4 regions of the Phosphitispora fastidiosa genome follow, and region 1 is predicted to be linked to each of the others. Evidence: riboswitches for the same ligand, from Rfam matches in the RefSeq annotation. Region 1 holds a riboswitch; each other region holds the start of a gene.
The links. Region 1 has a riboswitch for cyclic di-GMP ahead of Ga0451573_RS02815 (DUF4912 domain-containing protein). Riboswitches for the same ligand answer to the same signal wherever they lie in the genome.
Positions count from the first base shown of each region.

Region 1 (6,472 bases):
TAGAAACATATGCCCAAAGAATCATCAGTCTATCGTCACTGATAATTTCCCCTGAGGGTGAAAAGAGGATAACATCATCACCATTACTGCTGAGCAGTACCCCCATATCCAGGTGACCTTCCCTGACCAGGGCCGCTATATCCTCCCGGGAGTAATCCGGAGCATTCAAGGTAGTCACCTGGCATCCGAGCTGTTCAAACAGAGGAGGAAGAAACCAGCCGAGGTTTTGATAGTCATACGCCACCAACAGACGGGCGCGGCACCTTTTAGCCATATCCCTGTCAATATTGCGCAGTAGTCCCTCTCTGTAAGCTTCCGCCATCTGCGGCATATATTTGACTTCTCCCAGGTTCCTGATATCCGCTCTCCGGAAATCCTCCTGAATATATGTATTCTCAATCTTGCGCTCAAAATCCTTGCTGATGTTGATCCCTTTTTCATCAAGGAATTCAATGATAATCCTGCCGCGGTCGTGTGGAGGAAGCATCCTGATGTGAATTCCGGCCTTTGCGTTCAGACTCTTGACGGCATAGCGGGTAATCGGGGTCGTAGCCACACCCACATCATATACATTGATTCCGGCAGCCTGAAGGCCTGGTGTAAATGCTTTCTTGATAACCTCTGAAGGCCTGTGGCAGTCACTGCTGACCACAACATGGGACCCCCGAAGTATTGTTGAACCATGGGCAACCGCCAGCCTGACAACCATTTCCGGGGAGACCTCCACATTTACCCGTCCGGCAACCCCATGTGTTGAAAACAGACTCTTACGGCGGTCTCCGCCCCAAATAAGGGACTCGGTTAAAATCGTATAATCCTCAACCATCTTATCAGGCCAAATTTTAACTCGGGGTTTCACAATCACTCTTTTGCCATAGTAATTGTTGTCTCCGGTAACAACCCCCTCAAACATGGCCGTCCCGGCCATTATCCTGTTGTGATTGCATATTGTCGCTCCCCGCAGCTCAACACCAATGTCTATAAAGCTGCCGTCCCAGGCCACGGTATGTTTAAGGGAGGCTCCGGCCCTGATAGTGTTATTGTTACCCAGCACCGTATAGCTCCCTATTTCAACACCTTCTTCTATGTTACAGTTATTCCCAATATAAATAGGCCTTCCGGCAAACTTGACACCGGGTTCCAGGACCGTACCCTGCCCTACCCAGATGCCTTCGGCCAGTTCTCTCCCTGGAATCGCTGCCTGGAGCAAGCCATCCATCAGGTCATACTGGGTCTGGCGGTACTGCTCCAGGCTCCCGATATCGGACCAGTAACCCTCAGCCACATAGCCAAACATGGGCATTCCTCTGGACATAAGCAGTGGGAAAAGATCTTTGCTGAAATCAAAGAACGTGTCCCTCTCAAAATACTCGAATATCTCTGGCTCAATGATGTATATGCCCGTATTCACAGTATCACTGAAAACCTCGCCCCAGCTCGGCTTTTCCAGAAAACGTGTAATGCGTCCGTTATTATCACACATAACCACCCCGTACTCAAGCGGGTTCCTGACTCTGGCCATCACCAGGGTGACAATGCCGCCCTGTTTCCGATGAAATTCAACCGCTTCAGTAAGGTCATAATCAGTAATCCCATCACCACTGATGACAAGAAAAGTCTCATTAAGAAATTCTTCGGCATTTTTCACACTTCCGGCTGTCCCCAGGGGGATTGTTTCCTCAAAATACCTCAGGTTAACACCAAGGTCTGACCCATCGCCAAAGTGGTCTTTGATTACCTCAGGAAGATACTGTAAGGTCACAGCAATATCTGTGATGTGGTGTCTTTTCAGGAGTTCCACAGCATACTCCATAACCGGCTTATTCAAAACCGGCACCATAGGCTTGGGTTTGTTGCACGTTAAAGGCCTTAGCCTTGACCCTTTGCCTCCTGCCATTATCACAGCCTTCATCAGACAAACCTCCCTATCAAATTTTGCATTTAACCGGCAGCATAGCCTACCTTTTTTGCCTCAGAAATAATCTCATTGTATACATTGATAGTTTCTGCTGCTATCACGCCCCAGTTATATGTGGAATTAACTTTATCCCAGGCTGCCTGGCTTATCTGATGTGCCAGGGTCGGATCACCCAGGAGACTGACAACAGCTCCTGCGAGGCCTTCCACATCACCCGGAGATACCTTCAGACCATCGATCCTGTGTTCGATAACCTCAGCCAAACCGCCGGTTTCACTGGCAATTACCGGCACCCTGGTGGCCATCGCCTCAAGAGCAACTATTCCAAAGGGTTCATATAAACTGGGGAACACAGCAATATCAGACCCGGCAAACAGCAGGTTACGGGTTTCATCATTAGCAAACCCGGTGAAATAAACCTTTTCTCTTACCCCCAGCTTTGCAGCCAGATTTTCCAGATGGTCCTGGTAGGGCCCTTTACCGGAAATGACAAATTTGGTATCGGGAAACTTCCGCAATATTTTGGGGACTGCTTTAATCAAAACCTGGACCCCTTTTTCAGCTACCAACCGTCCGATAAAATATACCATTTTTTCATTTGGCGCTGCATAGCTGTTGCGGAAACCCGGGTCAACCGCTCTTGGCTGAACATTCTTGATTTCAACCCCATTGGCAATTATTCTGATCTTTTCAGCGGGAAGCTGAAATACCTGGGCAAGCTCCCTGGCCATATATCTGCTGCAGCAGATAACTTCCCAGGACTCATAGGTAAGCTGCCACTCTATTTGGTTTATGTGCCGCTGAATGTCATTATGAATACCCCGATTCCTCCCGTATTCGGTGGCATGGATTGTGGAAACCAGGGGAATCTGGTATCTGTCCTTCAGATCCTTTGCTGACTGCGCCACCAGCCAGTCATGGGCATGAATGAGGTCAAAGCCGTGTTCCCTGACCAACCCATGAGCCCGTTCCACCATGGCAGTATTGAGGCACTCAACCCACCTCAGGAAATTCCCGGAATCGCACTGCCGGGGCTGGACCCTGTAGACATGCACCCCATCAACCCTCTCATAATCAGTGGCTCCCGGAACATAACACGTTATCAAATGTATTTCCTCCCCCTGGGCAGCCAGCGCCCTTGAGAGATCATAAACATGTCTGGCCAGACCGCCAACTGTCTTTGGCGGGAATTCCCAGGACAGCATTAGAATTTTCCTGTTCTTACGTACAGTTCCCTGACCGCGCCTGGTGAGTGACACCACTGTCGGAGTATCAGGCTGGTAAGCCCGGTAGTCGATGTCCGGAAATATGTTGTCGGCATGCTCCAAAACTGAAATTTCATTTTCATTGAGATCATCGTTGGTAAGAGCCCAATAGAGGCGGCTGAACCTGGCAATGTGGTCCTTGGTCCTCTTCTCGGCATACCCTACTGCCGTCTTCATTTTCATTATAAAGGCCCAATCCGAGCTCTGGGCCAAGAGCAGTTCCCTGGCCATCTGGTTTAACGCCCGTTTTCTGAGTCCTTCTGCACCCGGATTAGCCTGGGCTGTCTCTGTCATGCGGGTCTCGGCTTTGTGCAGGTGCCGATAGATCCAGTCATTGGGAGGTGAAAGCCACACTTCGTTGTATCCCTTATGGCCCCAACTGGCCATAGGTAGTGAAGCCACCTGATTTGTCGGGTAGAGGTTCAGGTATTCCCAGGGGGTAATTGTTTTTACTGTGTCCTGATCATAATGCAGCTTCCGCAGCAGGAAATCAATCCAGTCAGGCCCTTCATACCACCAGTGGCCAAATAGCTCAGCGTCATAAGTTGAAACAACAATCGGCAGCCGGTCCATCCGGGAGGCCAGGTGCTGCATCTGTTTTTCCCTGTTAAACATAAAGTTGGCGGCGTGCTCTGCCGCCCTGTCCGCCGCAGCTGCAGGGTTATAGACCTCCTTTTGGTCCGTCTTCCCGGTGATGCGGTAATACTTGATGCCGGTATCTATACGCAGGTTGTTCTCCCCCACATATGGCCCGACATAGTCGATGTCCAGATCATAACCGATATCCCGGTAAAACTCACGATACCAATAATCACCCGGATAACCCTGGTTCATATCCCAAACCTGCTTGGAAGTTTCCGGGTCACGCCCGAAAGCAGCAACACCTCCGGGTGTGTAAAGCGGCGCATATATACCGTGCACCGGACTCGGAGTTGCAAACATAATCCCATGGGTATCTGTGAAAAAAAACTGGATCCCATAAGCCTTGAGGATTTCATCTATCCCAGGGGTATACCCGCACTCAGGCAGCCAGATACCTCTGGGCGGGCTGCCAAAATGTCTGGTAAACAGGTCCACAGCCACAGCAACCTGTGCCCTGATGCTCTCTTTTCTCTTCATTAGAGGAAGAAAACCGTGGGTGGCACAGCTTGTGATAAGTTCAACACAGTCCTTTTCCCGGAATTTTCTGAAAGCCTGAAGCAGGTTAGTTCCATACCTGTTCACAAAAATATCCCTGATTTCCCGGAACCTCTCCAGGTACATATGAGCCGTGTCCTCAAATTCACTCCCCGCAGTCCGTTCAGTCTCTCTGCCGGCCAGTTCAATAAGTTGATTGAGGTGCATAAGGTAGCGCTTCCGCAGCAAGTCATCTGCCATCATCGAAATCAATGGCGGGGACAAGGATACTGTAACCCTGAAATCCACGCCATCATCCAACAAACCATCAAAAATCTTAATCAACGGTATATAGGTTTCGGTAAGGGCCTCAAAGAACCACTTTTCTTCGAGGTAATTCTCTTTTTCAGGATGCCGTATGTAAGGCAGGTGTGCATGTAAAACAAGCGCAAGATAGCCTCTTAGCATCTTAATCCTCCTCACTGTCATTATTATTGGAATTGATATAAACGCCGTCACTGCTGAAGGTTTCCTGTTCTGTCGGCCATTCCGCAGGTTTCTTCCCGGACAACCGGTCCAGCAGATCCGCCATGACGAGTCCCGAGCCGTCAGCCAGGCTGTCCCGCGGTGTCTGGATAACATCAGACCTGAGCAGGCAGACAAACCTGCCGTCAGGAGAAAAAACACCCAGGTCAGCACAATAAGAATGGTTTGCCTTGACATCAGTAATATAATAATTATTTGCCAAGGAATGTACGTTGAGGTCATAACTGCCATGGGCTTTATTCCTGTCCTCACCAAGCCCGGTCAAGTCGTAAACACGCAGCGTAAGTTGTATTTCCCCCCAGGGTCGTCCAAATTCCCCGGCTACCAAGTCCATCTGCTCATTGGAAATCTCCCAGTAGGTAAAAATACAGTGTGGATCTCTTACGAGAAGCATGACAGAATTTTCATTGTAACTGGCCGGAAACCCGTATTCAGGCACGGTAACACTCATCTAAGCCTCTCCTCCCCCAAAATAAATACATGGTCATTATATGCGGACCTTCTTTAAAAAGAACTACACCTGTCAGAAATTTCACAAACCTAAAAAATCATTCATTGTAACTGTATTCTCAAAAAGCCTTTATTTCCCTTGTATTTTTTTTGCTGTTATATTGTCAAATTAAGGACATTTGCAGATATAGACCTGTAAAAAAAGTAAACACATGTTCATCAGTTGGTGAAATCCTGCAAAAATACAAGCAGAAAATGCGCGTAAAAAATGCCTGTAAAATAACAAAAATACAAGCCTGTCCCCGGGTTAACGGGAACAGGCTCACATTGCCGTCCAAAATCACCACGCTGCTATTCTCCGGTAACCCGGCTGTCAGGGATATTATCCCAGACCCGTGGTTTTGCGCCCCCACCTCTCAATGGGTTTGCCTTTATCTGAATAATGATATTTACTTAGTTGAAGTAAGTAACCTGAAACTTTTATTAATTAATTATATACTTTCTTAACAAATATTTCAAGTATAATTGTTTTAATTTGCTATGTGTTTAACCTCTCTTTGATCAAGACACAAAAAAAAGACCGCATCGTGTGCGGTCGCTTCAGAAAAAAGGAGGTTCGAGGAATGTTTAATAGACTTCCTGGGTTTTCTTATGGGTGGTTCCAAAAATCCCTGCATCCTGGTCAAATACCTTCCAGACTGTATCCATGGTGACCCATCTATCGCCAATCCGGACCTCGTTCCAGGCGTGCCCGTACCAGGTTCCCCCGGTCCCGGCCTCTCCGATTACGGTCCTGGCTTCAATCCCTTCGGCCCGGCACATTGCGGTAACCAGGTTTGCGTAGTCCCGGCACAGCCCTTTTTGGGTCTGTAGAGCCTTCACAGCGCCGTCATTATCATAAAATTCACCGCGGCGAAACTTGTCCATGTCATAAACCATGTTTTTGCTGACCCACTGGAAAATGGCTTTGGTCCTGCTGTAGTCATCCCCGGCTTGTCCTACTATCTGCCGCGCTTTATTGGTTATTACTGGGTTATTGCTTTCAATCCCCCATGAAGGGAGCAGATATCTCTTATCACCGTTGTCAGTGTTCTCAATCTGTGCTCTGGCCAGCGAATCATACGCAATCGTACCGGCCTGACCCGGTTTTACCAGGTTGAAATCCACCCGGTATGTG
Region 1 is NZ_JAHHUL010000002.1:87,754-94,225, forward strand. Features, by position in the region: gene Ga0451573_RS02805 (sugar phosphate nucleotidyltransferase) at 1-1,912, opposite strand, end outside; gene Ga0451573_RS02810 (1,4-alpha-glucan branching protein domain-containing protein) at 1,942-4,767, opposite strand; gene Ga0451573_RS02815 (DUF4912 domain-containing protein) at 4,769-5,296, opposite strand; cyclic di-GMP riboswitch class I at 5,653-5,735, opposite strand; gene Ga0451573_RS02820 (transglutaminase-like domain-containing protein) at 5,923-6,472, opposite strand, start outside.

Region 2 (2,654 bases), on a different contig from region 1:
TGATTTCCTGCAGAAGCTTCCGATCCGGGTAGCGGTTTATAAATTCGCCAAAGGTGTCCAACACCAGCCTGTCCAGTGTATCTGTCAGAACGATTTTGTCCGCTTGCTCCTTTTTCAGCATGATAAAGCTCGCAATGCTGGACGGAGACTTCTCAAAGTAGTATTCCTGGCGCTTTCCGTCAAGACCGTACATATATCCGATGATTAGCTCCTTCTTTAGCAATTCAGTCAATGCTTCCTTTTCCATTTCGTGTTCCTCCCTGATATTTTGAATTTAATCCCAGAAGGATGCGGCAGGACGGAAAAGACCGCCCTGCCGCATAGTTTCCAAGATCAAAAAAATGATCTGCTTGTTCTTCATTACATATTAACGCTTCTATTCGACACTACTTCCCGAAGCGAAAAAAGCCTTACGGCTCTCAGTGCGGCAGCATAAACGGTTTGCCGGTTGAGCAAACGCCATAGGAATTTCACCTCTCCCAGGATCTCTGCGAGCCGCCCCCATTGCTTGAGGTCTGTGGCTGGACGGAAGTAGCATTGTCACTGTCCATTTCATTGCGAAACAGTCCACCACAGACTGTTTTATGACCAGGCGTTCCCGCTCGTCACCTTCGATGCCATCGGTTCGACGGATGAAATTCATCCGCAGGCAGTCTTGGCGCGCCCGTCAACGTCGCTGCCGCTTTTCACACGGCTGGACAGCTCATGTATTTATGCTGCCGGATATGTAATTTTCAAAGAGCAAGAGAGAGAACATAAAAACCCCCTCACTTCTATAGGGAAAAAATGAGGGGGTTGCACGGAAAAATTCTTATTTTTCCATAAGTTTTTTTATTTTGCCAAGGATTTTTATCTTTCTGTCATGGATGGTCATATAGGGACTCCCTGTTTCCGCCGAAAACTGACGCTCGCTTTTGCCCCTAAGATACAACTCCTCGATGAGCGTTCTTTCCGACTTGTCGAGCATTTCGAGGCATCGGTACAGCTTAGCGATCATCATCCTTTTTATGATCGCGTCCTCCAGGGACTCCATCATAGTGGATATTATGTATTCCACGGAAACGCCGTTCTCGATACAGCCTTCGAGCGAGATGTTGTTTTCTTCTGATAGCTCGTCCAGGTATTTTTCCCTGTCCCGGCACTTGTAATATGCTTTATAGACCTCCTTTGTCACAGAAACGCGCTTGCCTCTAACCAGCAGAGTATATTTTTTGCCATAGTTTTCCATCGACTTGTCCTCCATTTCGAGATCTTTTAAATCTGAAAAATGAAGAACAAGCGGAGGAGAGCGGCACCTTTCGAATGTAACAATGTACCTATTTGTCGTTTTTTCTCGAATAAATGTGATTTTTGTCAAAAAGAAAACCGCAATCTGCGTATTGCAAACTGCGGTTTTCCAGTCAATATGTGTGTGCTGCAATATGAAAAATCTTATGGATGCGCATAAAGCCATAAGGCCGGAGAGTGCATATTCGTACCGAGAGAGATAATGCTTGCGTAATTTTTTTCATGTGCCAATCCTCCCGATGCTTGTAAACAGTCTCAGGTTGCGCATGAGTGTTGTATTACCGAAATTCTCAACCATGGCAAACAAAAAAACCCGCCGCTATAAAGGGCAGGTTTAATACTAGTCTCTGCGGCAGCTAGGCTATCATAGTGCAGCAAGCACTTTAGACCCTATGGCTTTGCGTCCCTGCCTTTAGGCAGGTTTGCCCTTTTCGCTGATTATTCTATTTTTATCATCAAGTAAGTTTTTTCTAAACTTCATTATCGATTGAATTCGATTAAATCTCTTGCATTTACTGGCCAAAATATTTACCATAAGAGAAAATTTTTACTTTAATACTTTTTAGGAGGTTCCGGTTGATAAAACATAAACATGCTGTTTGTCCCAATATTCGTCATAGCGACCACAGTCAATACTGCTGCCAATCCTTGGAACATTATTTTAGTCATAATCTTCCACATTCTGTCTCCCCCCTTTCACTTTAAATGTAAGTAAAATGTCCCATAATCCTATAAACCTATGTCCCAACGGTGTTAGAGTAAATGCCTGCCACAATAGTGCAAACGCCATTGTCCAGCCAATCAAACTGTCAGTTCCCAGAATAGTTAAGATAATAGATATCATCACTACTGCAATTAGCGTATACCAACGAAAGGCTACTTCTTTAGCTCTGCTGCTAAAAGGCTTATTAAGGGGAGCCTGGGGTGAATAATACCAATATAAAAAAATGGATAGTACCGATATAGCAACCAAAACGATTGTTGGTAATAAGCGGATAAAAGGATGGACAGTTTTAATTGTGTAACCTAACGCTGTAAGTATTAGCACACTTGTTACCAGACACCGATAATATGCAGAGCAATGCGCTCCACCGGATAATGTACGAATTAAGCCAGTTACTACAAGTAAAATTGCAACTTCAAGGACGACACCCAGCATCGCTGCTATCAAAAATAGAATGCTTAATTTTAAGATACTGCCCAGCAAAATTTCAGCACCGAAGGCCAGAAATTCCACTTGATCAAGTCTGGAAACTTTTTTTGCAACATATGATCCAACAACTCGTCCTAGTTTATGAATTGAAACTTCATGCACCTTAAGTCACCTCTATTTTATCGTACCAGCCATCCTCAATATTTCACATAGC
Region 2 is NZ_JAHHUL010000028.1:132-2,785, reverse strand. Features, by position in the region: gene Ga0451573_RS17985 (recombinase family protein) at 1-247, opposite strand, end outside; gene Ga0451573_RS17980 (sigma-70 family RNA polymerase sigma factor) at 812-1,228, opposite strand; cyclic di-GMP riboswitch class I at 1,636-1,724, opposite strand; gene Ga0451573_RS17975 (cyclic lactone autoinducer peptide) at 1,840-1,968, opposite strand; gene Ga0451573_RS17970 (accessory gene regulator ArgB-like protein) at 1,949-2,602, opposite strand.
Region 2: another riboswitch for cyclic di-GMP. It lies ahead of Ga0451573_RS17980 (sigma-70 family RNA polymerase sigma factor); the one in region 1 lies ahead of Ga0451573_RS02815 (DUF4912 domain-containing protein).

Region 3 (3,735 bases), on a different contig from region 1:
CAGATGAGAGTCAAATCTACCCTCGGAGAGCAGTTGGCTTTTGCCGCCTCCAAAGCATTATCCATTAAGTTTCCAACCAAATGGGTAAGATCCTCAGGTGATAATGGCAAGCTATTGCCTTCCATTTTTACCTGCCAATGAAATTCAACCCCTTTGGTTTTTGCTTCTTCCTGTTTTACACTTAGAATAGCAGCCAATTCCGGCGGATCAATTTTTAAGAGAATTTCAATATAGCGGACCGTTTGATATAAATTTTCGACATAGCTTTCAGCCTGTGCGTAATGACTTGATTTTAAATAGCCATAAATAGCTGAAAGGTGATTATAGATATCATGCCGTTCAACCTGTAATCGCAAATTCAAATTATGCCTCTCTCTGACATGACGTAATTCTGTTGCTAGCCTGGCCTCCCGTTCTGTGACCCGCTGCAAGTAACCGGCTACAAAAATAGTAGCTACCGTTGAAACCATTAGGACAGCGCTGCTAATTTGTACCAAAGTATCAAGGGTAAAGCTGTAGTATAAGCCCGAGGTATAGATGTTAAAACTGATCTTCAATAATGCCAGCATTAAAGCTTGTACAAGGCATAACAAAAAAAGGCCTGTTTGGCTAAGCAACTGCCTTTTTTCCCCTTTTGCCCCATTGTTCGCTTCGATTAGTCGTATAATCAGTGGCAACCGCCATTGGCGTTTGATAAAAATGAGGGTTAAGGCTGCCAATAAAAGTAAATGTGGCAAAGGAAATAGAATTCGAAGCAAAGGATCAGAGATAATTTGTTCTAGTTTAAAAGAAAAAATCCAAGCCAAAAAAGGAACGGAAATACCCTCTGCCAATCCCAAGATTGCACTTACCAGCACCATAATGGTTAAAGCTGCACGCCAAGGTAATTTTAAAAAAAGGTTTAAAAAAATAACCATCAATATTACCTGTAAGATGGAATGGATGCCAAAAACCATTGGTATTGAACGGACAACAAAAGAAAACAGGGAAGTTAACAAAGAAAGAGTTATAACAAACAGAGGAGATTCCTTTTTGCCTATTAGAGCCAGTACCATATAATATAAAACTAAACTCTCAGGAAGAGATTCGCCCAAAAAGGGTATCAGTGGCATTAGATCCATTACCATTACCCCCTTAAGACGTTAAGGTCGGAATACGACATCAAATCTTGTATTCGGTCACGGCTAAGCAATGCCTTACCTTGACAATTTTTAAATCTAACCTCGTAATACGAGGAATTGGGGTAATTGACTATTCGTTCAATCCAGTCAGTGTTAATGATATAAGATTTGTGGGAGCGAAAAAAACCATTCCCTAAGTGTTGTTCCAACTCCTGCAGAGTTTCCCGCGTCTTAAATTTGCCATCGCTGCAGTAAATAAAAGTATGACGACCAGCTTTCTCTATGTAAAAAATCTCATTAAGTTTCACAAAGACCCGTTCATTGCCCAAGTTTATAGAAATTCTGGCTGTTTGCAAATTCAAGTTTGATGGATTATTCTTCTGAATTTTTAGCATTTGCTGAATACGCCGGAAAGTTGTTTTTACTCGTTCTTGATCAATAGGTTTCAAAATATAATCTGAAGCATAAAGTCTAAAAGCATCTAGGGAATATTCTTGATGGGCGGTGATAAAAACTACAGCTAAATCGGGTTTTATTTCTCTCAGGTTTTCAGCTAACTCTATCCCAATCATATCAGGCAGTTCGATATCCAAGAAAGCTACGTCCGGGCTTTTCTCTTTGACAAGCTTTATTGCATCAATGGCATTTTTCGCTGTTCCTACAACCAGAGCATCTTCAAGTTCGCTAAGAAATGAGCCGAGCAATAATAAAACTCCTTGTTCATCGTCTGCCATGACAATCTTAACCGGCAAAATTAATCACTTCCTTCCTTGGTATCTAATCCAAAAAACTGATCGAGTTTTCCCGATACTAAAAGCAACCCTACATGGTAGTTAAAACGGCAAGATGATACATCACCTATAAATAAACAAGGCCACTGATGTTGTAAATAGCAACAGTGAGCCTAATTCAACAACCTAGCTATCATTGAGATATTATTACTCGTTTTACATACACCCGCAGCTTTGTGTCCGTTTTTCAACAAGTTTACCTTTTTTAATTCATTTTGTTTGGTATTTATTAGTTATTATACTAAAATTTTCAGCTAAAGACTAGTTTAATCTTGTCAATCAATATCCTTCTTCCTTTATCCCAGACAAACCGTAAGCGTCAAATAAGACAGTGTATGGAAACTTCCCTAATTGTTTGAGACAATACTCTAAATTAGACTAGAGTTTTTCGACCATGGTCGAAAAACTCCCAAGAGAGGTTTAGAGTTGAATACCAGGGCAATCACCCACCAGTATCGACTAAATCAGTGGAATGGAGATCATCCGTGGGGTGAGCCGTCCGGCGCATGGCAAATAAGTCCTCATCGGAAATGGTGTTTATGACCAGGGGGCCGGCGGTAAATGCTAGTACAATTAATACTCAACAGTTCTGTCTGACGCTTGATGCTGTTGTGAGGACTTGCATCATTAAAACTATAGTTTTGGCCTAATCAAGGCTCCTAAGAATACTCAATTACTCAAATAATATTGAGTTATCCGCAATTGATGTGTGCCTACGCATTTTGAAGTTATCACTTATGGATAAGTCTTCAAACCCTCATGCAAGGTCATGACTTCCGGAAAGTTAATTTTGACTGTTGAAGACGAGATATGGTTTGTTCAAGAATTGCTAAAAAATCAAAGGATTACTTTTTTTTGGAGTTTAATCTAAATAAAACAATTGCCAATGTAACAAATAAGAACAAAAAAACAATCTTCTGGGGGGATAAAGTAAAGCCCATTTAAGACAACACTCCATTCTATATAAGGTATGGCTCGTAGCCGATTTGCCGGATACATGGGTTTATGCTTGGGGAATATGCGGCTTGGGGAATATGCGGCTTGATCATTAGTTTGGCGACAATATCACTTACAAGCCGCGCTAAATGATTTTCCGGGCACCAACTCGATTAAATATCTCGGAAAAAGTATTCCTAGTTCCAGTAATAAGGCTTGAATTTAGCCATCAAATACACCTTTGCTACCGGTTTTGCTTATAGTAGTAGTTGACGCTGATGGCCAAAAGTCCTTTCTTTCGTCGGACAGACTCCGAATCTCACTATTGCTGTGAGGTGTAAAAATTACCAAAGTCATCCTAATAATCAGGCATTTTCCCACTCTCTAAGCCTCTTAGTATTTTTGTTGATAGTAATAGTGAAACTATAAATAGAATTAAAACTAAAGTTATGCTTATTGTCCAGAATAAAGTCGTATTTGTAATTACTTTTTTAATACTAATATTTAACCCAAAAATTTTTAATAAATAAGGAATCGATATAGGGATCGCCATAAATGCCATAATGAAGTATCTACTCCTAGCGGTTCCATATTTATATGAAACTGGTATAGCTATTGCATTGTACAATAGTACTATAGTGAAACACAAAAAGGTATATATAATTATCGTATTAATATTTACTGCTAAAAGAATTCTCCCAATTGTATTTTCTAATACTAATACAATTAAGGATGACAAGATTGCTAGTAACAATGTTACTATATATTTACTTGCAGCCTCATGAAAAGCGGGAATTGGCATTGCCGTTACATTTTTTCTCCATCTAACGCTTTCATCTAATGACATAGTAGTTGTAACCTGTAGGGCAAACGTTAAAGCGATTACA
Region 3 is NZ_JAHHUL010000038.1:324-4,058, forward strand. Features, by position in the region: gene Ga0451573_RS18720 (sensor histidine kinase) at 1-1,121, opposite strand, end outside; gene Ga0451573_RS18725 (LytR/AlgR family response regulator transcription factor) at 1,127-1,873, opposite strand; cyclic di-GMP riboswitch class I at 2,030-2,123, opposite strand; partial or broken gene Ga0451573_RS18730 (ABC-2 transporter permease) at 3,207-3,735, opposite strand, start outside.
Region 3: another riboswitch for cyclic di-GMP. It lies ahead of Ga0451573_RS18725 (LytR/AlgR family response regulator transcription factor); the one in region 1 lies ahead of Ga0451573_RS02815 (DUF4912 domain-containing protein).

Region 4 (6,472 bases), on a different contig from region 1:
GCGGCCCTTTGACTTTGACTACACCAGCGGCATGACCAAGGATTATGAGCCGCTCTATCCGGAAAGTGACACCAGGATGGCTCTCAGGGAAGCCAAGATGAAGGGTGTCAACCCCTTTTGTATTACTGTAGACACCAAAGGCCAGGAATATATGGACTTTATTTTCGGCAACGTAAATTACATCATCATTGATGATGTAAATGCTCTTCCTACTAAACTCACTGAAACCTATAAGAATCTTACCACTTAGCTGGCTCCCGGAAATGACCGGAAAGAGTATATGGTGAGCTATTGTACCGATTTTCCGCACTGCCGCCTATGAGTCTAAGCTGCCATTCTCCGGCAACAAGGCAGCGTCCCCGAACTCGATGGCTTATTGGGATTTTCTCATAAGTTGGCCGCCTCTCGTTTTGGCGAGCTAAAACTTCCCGGCGGCCTTCGCCATCTTCGGACATGCGGGGACTCCCTGCCTTGTTGCCTGTGCTTTGCAGCAAGACTCATAACGGCGGCAGTGCAAGGAAAATCTTATACAAAATCTCACCATAGACCTCGGCCATTTCCGGAGCCAACGATAGAGGAAATAACTAAAGGTTTAAGGTTAGAAGCCTTGGACATAAAGGAAAATAAGGGAGTGATAAATATGGCAGACTTGGAAAAACTCCGGGATCTGGAGGATTATGCCCTGGAACTGGGCGCTTACCGGGCTAAACTGCTGGCAGCAGCAGATGTTGTTATTGACGACAGGGTCAGGCTGAAGTGTCATGTACCGGTCTGTGAGGACTATAACAGACACCTGCTGTGTCCGCCTCACACCATTCCTGTGGAGAAATTCAAATCACTTTGTGCTCAGTATTCCGCCGCTTTACTGGTTCAGGTTAAGAGCAGCGGTTATGATAAGGCAGACCTTGTTGCAGCTGAGAAAGATCTACATTCTGTCATTAATAAGGTAGAAGGGAGGGCATTGACAAAGGGAAACTATCTGGCTACAGGATATATTGCATCATCGTGCAAGCTGTGTCCGGAATGTGTGGGTTATCATTCCGGTGAGCCGTGCCGGCATCCATATCAGGCGCGGCCCAGTATCGAGTCAATGGGGGTTGATATTTTCAAAACAGCCGAAAATGCAGGAATGGGTTTTAATCTGGGTTTATCTTCAGAGGTTGTCTATTGTGGTTTAGTGTTATTGGATTAATTTTGTATAGTAAGCGAATCTCAAACTGGGTTGCAATAACAAATTATTGGAGGGATATTAATGGTTGTTAAACAGTTTAAAGAAGAAATGACAGGTTTGGAGAGGGCGCTGGCTGCCCTGTCATATAAGAAGCCGGACAGAGTGCCTGTGGCTTCACTGGTTTGCGGAGCATCAAGGAGAATTCTTGGGGTGACTTATGACAAGTGGGCAACTGATTCCGAACTTTGCGCAGAGTCAATGTTACAGGCTCACGCACTAATGGACTTTGATATCTTCGTGACCCTGGTAGACCTGTCTGTGGAAGCGGAATCTTTTGGCCAGCCCTGTATATACCCAATGGAGAGTACTCCCTACTCTGACCCCAACCATCCCATTCTAAAGTCCCATGAAGATTACCATAAAATTGAAACCGTTAACCTGAGGGAAACCGGACGGACCAAAATGGTAATTGATGTGGTCAACAGGATCGCTAAGGCTAAGGGTAAAGAGTGCGGGGTCTGTGGCTTCGTTTATGCCCCGCTGGGCGTACTTGGCGCTATGAGAGGCCATGAGAGGATGTTTATTGACTGTATCAAGCACAGGGAAGATTTGATTGCCGCCTGTGAGGCCATTACGCCTGCACTGATTGATTACGCTGTTGCCCAGGTAGAGGCAGGCGCTCATGCAATTGTAATGGATACCCTCTATGCCTCAGCAACCATTATGAGCCCCAAGATGTGGGAAGCCATTGAAGCTCCCTTCACCAAGCGGATTGCCGATGCCGTTAAAGCAGCCGGAGGCGCGCTGGTACTGCACAACTGCGGCGGCGGCATTTATTTCGACGTGCAGCAGAAATATACCGACCCTGTGGCCATCTCCCATGCTTACCCGGCTGCTGACTGCAAGTCGTGGGAAGAGCATGCCGCCAAGTGGGGCAAGAAGATCGTTTCAATTGGTTCCATGGATCCCGCAAAAGTGGGTATGACCCTTGATCCGCAGGGTGTAATGGAATATACCCGTGAGTTCATTGAATACTTTAAAGATTGTGATGGCGGCTTCATCCTTTCAACAGGCTGCGAGTTCCCACCAAATGGTTCCCTGCTGAATGCAATAGCCATTATGGATGCTGCCAAAGCATATGGTTCATACCGCTAAAAGAAGTACAGGTAAAGCATTGTTATAGGTATATAAGTTAACGTAAAAGCGACGAAAGACAACCTGTAAATATGCCCAAAAGGCGGGGGGTGGAACCTTGAAGATAAAAATAATCAGTGGATTTTTAGGGGCCGGAAAAACAACCTGCATAAGAAATGTTTTGAAAAAAGCCGATGGGAACATGGCTGTGATAGTAAATGAATTCGGTGACATCGGGATTGATGCAGAGGCTGTCAACAAAGGCAATGTGGTTGATATGGTGGAACTCCCCAGTGGATGTATCTGCTGTACCCTGGCCAAAGACCTGGTGTCGGCAGTCAAGGAAATTAAAACCAAGTTCAACCCGGATCGTTTGGTTATAGAACCTTCCGGACTGGCAGTCCCATCGGGGATACTGGAAGCTCTGGAACCGATTAAGGAAAAGTATGAGCTTGAATTTGAAGCAATTATCGGTATCGTGGATGCTGACGGTTTCCTGTCCAATATACACTCTGGCTTGTTCGGTGATTTTTATACAGACCAGCTTGCCAATTCAGACATTATCCTGATTAACAAAGCCGACCTGGTAAATGAAAAAACAATTAAAGCAATTGAGGAAGAGCTGCGGAAATACAATTCCCATGCCATTATCCTGACAACGGTTAATTGTGAAACTGATTTGCCTGACTTTATCAGGGAACATGGCACCGAATACCTGCACCTGCATTTTGACCATGACTTTGACTCAGTGGCCATAACTACAGATGAGGCCTTTGATCATAATCTGCTGGTTGAGATTATGGAAGAAATGAAGGCAGGGAAATATGGCGTTATTTACCGGGCCAAAGGGATATATAAAAAAAACGGCGGCGGCTTCGAGAAAATGGATTATGTCCAGGGGAATTATGATTTTGAAGAATTCCCAGAGGCTGAAGAAAGCAAGCTTATCTTTATCGGAAAAGATTTTGACCGGGATGCTCTGAAAGAAAAGTTAATAATTAATTGAAGGAGGAGACAAAAATGGCAGACAAGAAAGCAGAATTATGGGAAGCGTTAAAGCAGGGAGTTATTGATTACGATGAGGATGCAGTAAAAGAAGCGGCTCAGGCTGTAGTTGACGAAGGTCTCGACGCTTATGACGCAGTATTTGACGGTCTCGTGGAAGGTATGAACGAAGTTGGCAGGCTGTACGAAGAGCAGGAGTATTTCGTTCCTGAAATGCTGATGTGTGCAGATGCTCTGTATGCCGGCCTCGATATCCTGAAGCCCCATATCATACAAAAAGAAGGCGGTATTAAAGGCGCCGTAGTAATGGGAGTTGTTCAGGGCGACGTTCATGACATCGGTAAAAACATCGTTAAGATGATGTTTGACGTAGCCGGTTTTGATGTTCATGACCTCGGTCGTGACGTTCCTATGGACAAGTTTGTTGAAGAGCAGCTGAAAACCGATTCCGAGCTGGTTCTTCTCTCAGCTATGATGACAACTACCATGGTTGGTATGAAAGACATTATCGCCAAGATTAAGGAAAAGAACCCCAATTGCAAAATCATGATTGGTGGAGCTCCTGTATCTGAGGATCTGGCTGACAAGTGGGGCGCTGACGGCTTTGCCAAGGATGCCAACAATGCCCTGAAAGATGCCCTGAACATGGTTAAGGCGCTGAAAGACCTGCAGCAGTAATTTTCTCAGTGCAGTCATTGAAAAATGTTATCCGTAAAACCATAAATCAATAATAAGACAAGGGTAAACCCGTTGAAAGACGGGGGCACAAAGCTATGGGTCTAAGGTAATTTTACTATGACTGCCAGGCTGCCGGATTTGGATAAAACCGTTTCGGGATGCCGGAACGGTTTTATCCAATTTGTCCGATAGGAGTCTAATCTCCTCTTACATAAGAATTCTGCTGATGGGGTATGGGAATTTCTATTACGGGAGGGTTAAAGGTTGGGAAAACAAGCCTATAAACTTAACTTTTTAGAAAACCTGGGCCTTGAGGGCCACGTATTCACCCAGGTAAGCTTTAACCTCAAATACATATTTCCTGCAATTTATGCTTCTTTACTGGTTTTCCTGGTGCCTGCGGTATTGTATCAGGATAAGTGGAATTCTTTGAGCACAGTTATGCTGGTTGTTTCCCTGGCAGGTCTGGCAATTAATGTTGTTATTGGCAGTAAAGTAAATATTCTGAAGAAGTTTTCCGGCATCCTTCATCCAATATGGGCTTATGCTACCATTATTGCCTTTGGAATGGTTTCACGTCTGAATAGTGTGGATTGGATGCTGGCAGCCGGTTTTGTTGTTTTTGGCATAATTTATTGGTGGATTCCCAGCGCCGGTATGTCAAATGCTATCCGTTCCATATTAAATGGTGTTATTCTGGCCAATTCCGGTGACACGGGGGCTCGTATCTGCCTCAGAGTAAAACGGAAAGATGAAATCGGGATGCTGGCGGAAAACTTAAACTCCTTCTTTGAGGAACGGCAGAATTTTATCAAAATGCTGCAGGAGAATGCGTCACAGCTGGCTGAGACCAGCACGGAGCTGGAAAGAATATCAGAAACCGGCTCTGCCTCATTCCGGCAAATCGCCGTTGCCATTGATCAGGTAGCTAAAGGGTCAACAGAGCAGGCTAAGACTATCAATGAGGCTGTTGGGGTTATGGAACAGGTGGGCCTGTCTATTGAGCAGATTGCTTCCGGGGCGCAGGAACAGAGCAATAATGTGGTCAAAACCACTGAGATGGTAAATGAAATGACAGCCAAAATGGACAGAATGGCTGCAGGCATGCAAATTGTCAGGGAGGTTTCGCAGCAAAACGGAAACCTGGCTCAAAATGGCGGGACGTCAATGAACAAAACAGTTGAAGGGATGAACAGAGTCAGGACTGCCGTCTTGGAGACTGCACAAAACCTGAACCAGTTGGGGGAAAGGTCGCAAAAAATCGGGGAAATCATTCAGGTGATTGACGAAATTGCTGAACAGACAAACCTTCTGGCGTTGAATGCCGCTATCGAAGCAGCCCGCGCCGGTGAACACGGCAAGGGCTTTGCAGTGGTGGCAGATGAGGTGCGGAAACTGGCCGAGCGGTCCGGGAAGGCTACCAAGGAAATCGCTGACCTGATTACTGATATCCAGAAAAGAACCAAGACTGCGGTGGACTCAATGGAAATAGGGACCCGGGAAGCTTCAGAAGGGGTCGGACTGGCTGAAGAAGCCGGTCAGGCTTTAGGCGAAATTGTCAATGGAGTTGTTACCGCAGCCGAAAATGTAGGCAAAATTACCGACACTATAAATGAGATAATGAACGGCAGCCGCGAGGTTTCCGATGCAGTCAACAATGTTGCCGCCATAACTGAGGAAAACTCAGCGGCGACCCAGCAGATTTCTGCTTCCAGTGAACAGGTCAATGGAACCATCCAGAATGTCGCTTCCATTTCCCAGGAAAATGCCGCCTCTGTGCAGGAAGTATCGGCGTCAACCGAGGAGCTTGCCGGTTCTATTGACAATATCTCCACATCGGCAAAAGGGTTGACCCGGATGGCGTCACGGATGCAGGAACTGGTTAACCAATTTAGGTAGGAAATTAAACTCCAGGATAAAATATAAAGATTAAGTCTCTAGGAAATATAAACTCCTTTAAGTTCAAGGTTTTGCGCCTTGGACTTTTTTGTTTCTACATTAGCCGTTGATTCTTGGAAATGACCGCTAAATGTAGTGAGGCGTTGTACAAGATTTTCCTTGCACTGATGCCGTGAGACATATTACCGCAGTTCCGCTAAGCGAAGTGCACCCGCAAGGAGTGCGCCGTTCGACTAAGGCGCTAAAGCGCCAAGTCTCACGCAGCGGGACACGGGCCAAGGACGGCCCGCGCCGCCACTGAGCCATGGAAGGCGAATTGGCGGTGTTCCCGGACTTCGCTAGGAACAAGGTTAGATTTCTCCGGCGTCAGTGTTGAAAATCGGTACAACGCTTCACTATATTGCCCAGGGTCATTTCCTAGAGCCAACGGAAATGTTTAAAATTTTCCAGTATTGTTCATAATAATGCTGGGTATAATCCGGGAAGGAGGTTGATAACTTGAAAAAAATTGCTTTAATTAGCATAATTATGGTTGCCATTGTTTTCTCAGCCTGTTTTGCATATGCGGGCGAAGCTGCCGATTAT
Region 4 is NZ_JAHHUL010000009.1:120,064-126,535, forward strand. Features, by position in the region: gene Ga0451573_RS10215 (nitric oxide reductase activation protein NorD) at 1-250, shown strand, start outside; gene Ga0451573_RS10220 (DUF2284 domain-containing protein) at 641-1,192, shown strand; gene Ga0451573_RS10225 (uroporphyrinogen decarboxylase family protein) at 1,253-2,326, shown strand; gene Ga0451573_RS10230 (CobW family GTP-binding protein) at 2,424-3,311, shown strand; gene Ga0451573_RS10235 (cobalamin B12-binding domain-containing protein) at 3,326-3,988, shown strand; cyclic di-GMP riboswitch class I at 4,041-4,125, shown strand; gene Ga0451573_RS10240 (methyl-accepting chemotaxis protein) at 4,253-5,887, shown strand; gene Ga0451573_RS10245 (cell wall hydrolase) at 6,386-6,472, shown strand, end outside.
Region 4: another riboswitch for cyclic di-GMP. It lies ahead of Ga0451573_RS10240 (methyl-accepting chemotaxis protein); the one in region 1 lies ahead of Ga0451573_RS02815 (DUF4912 domain-containing protein).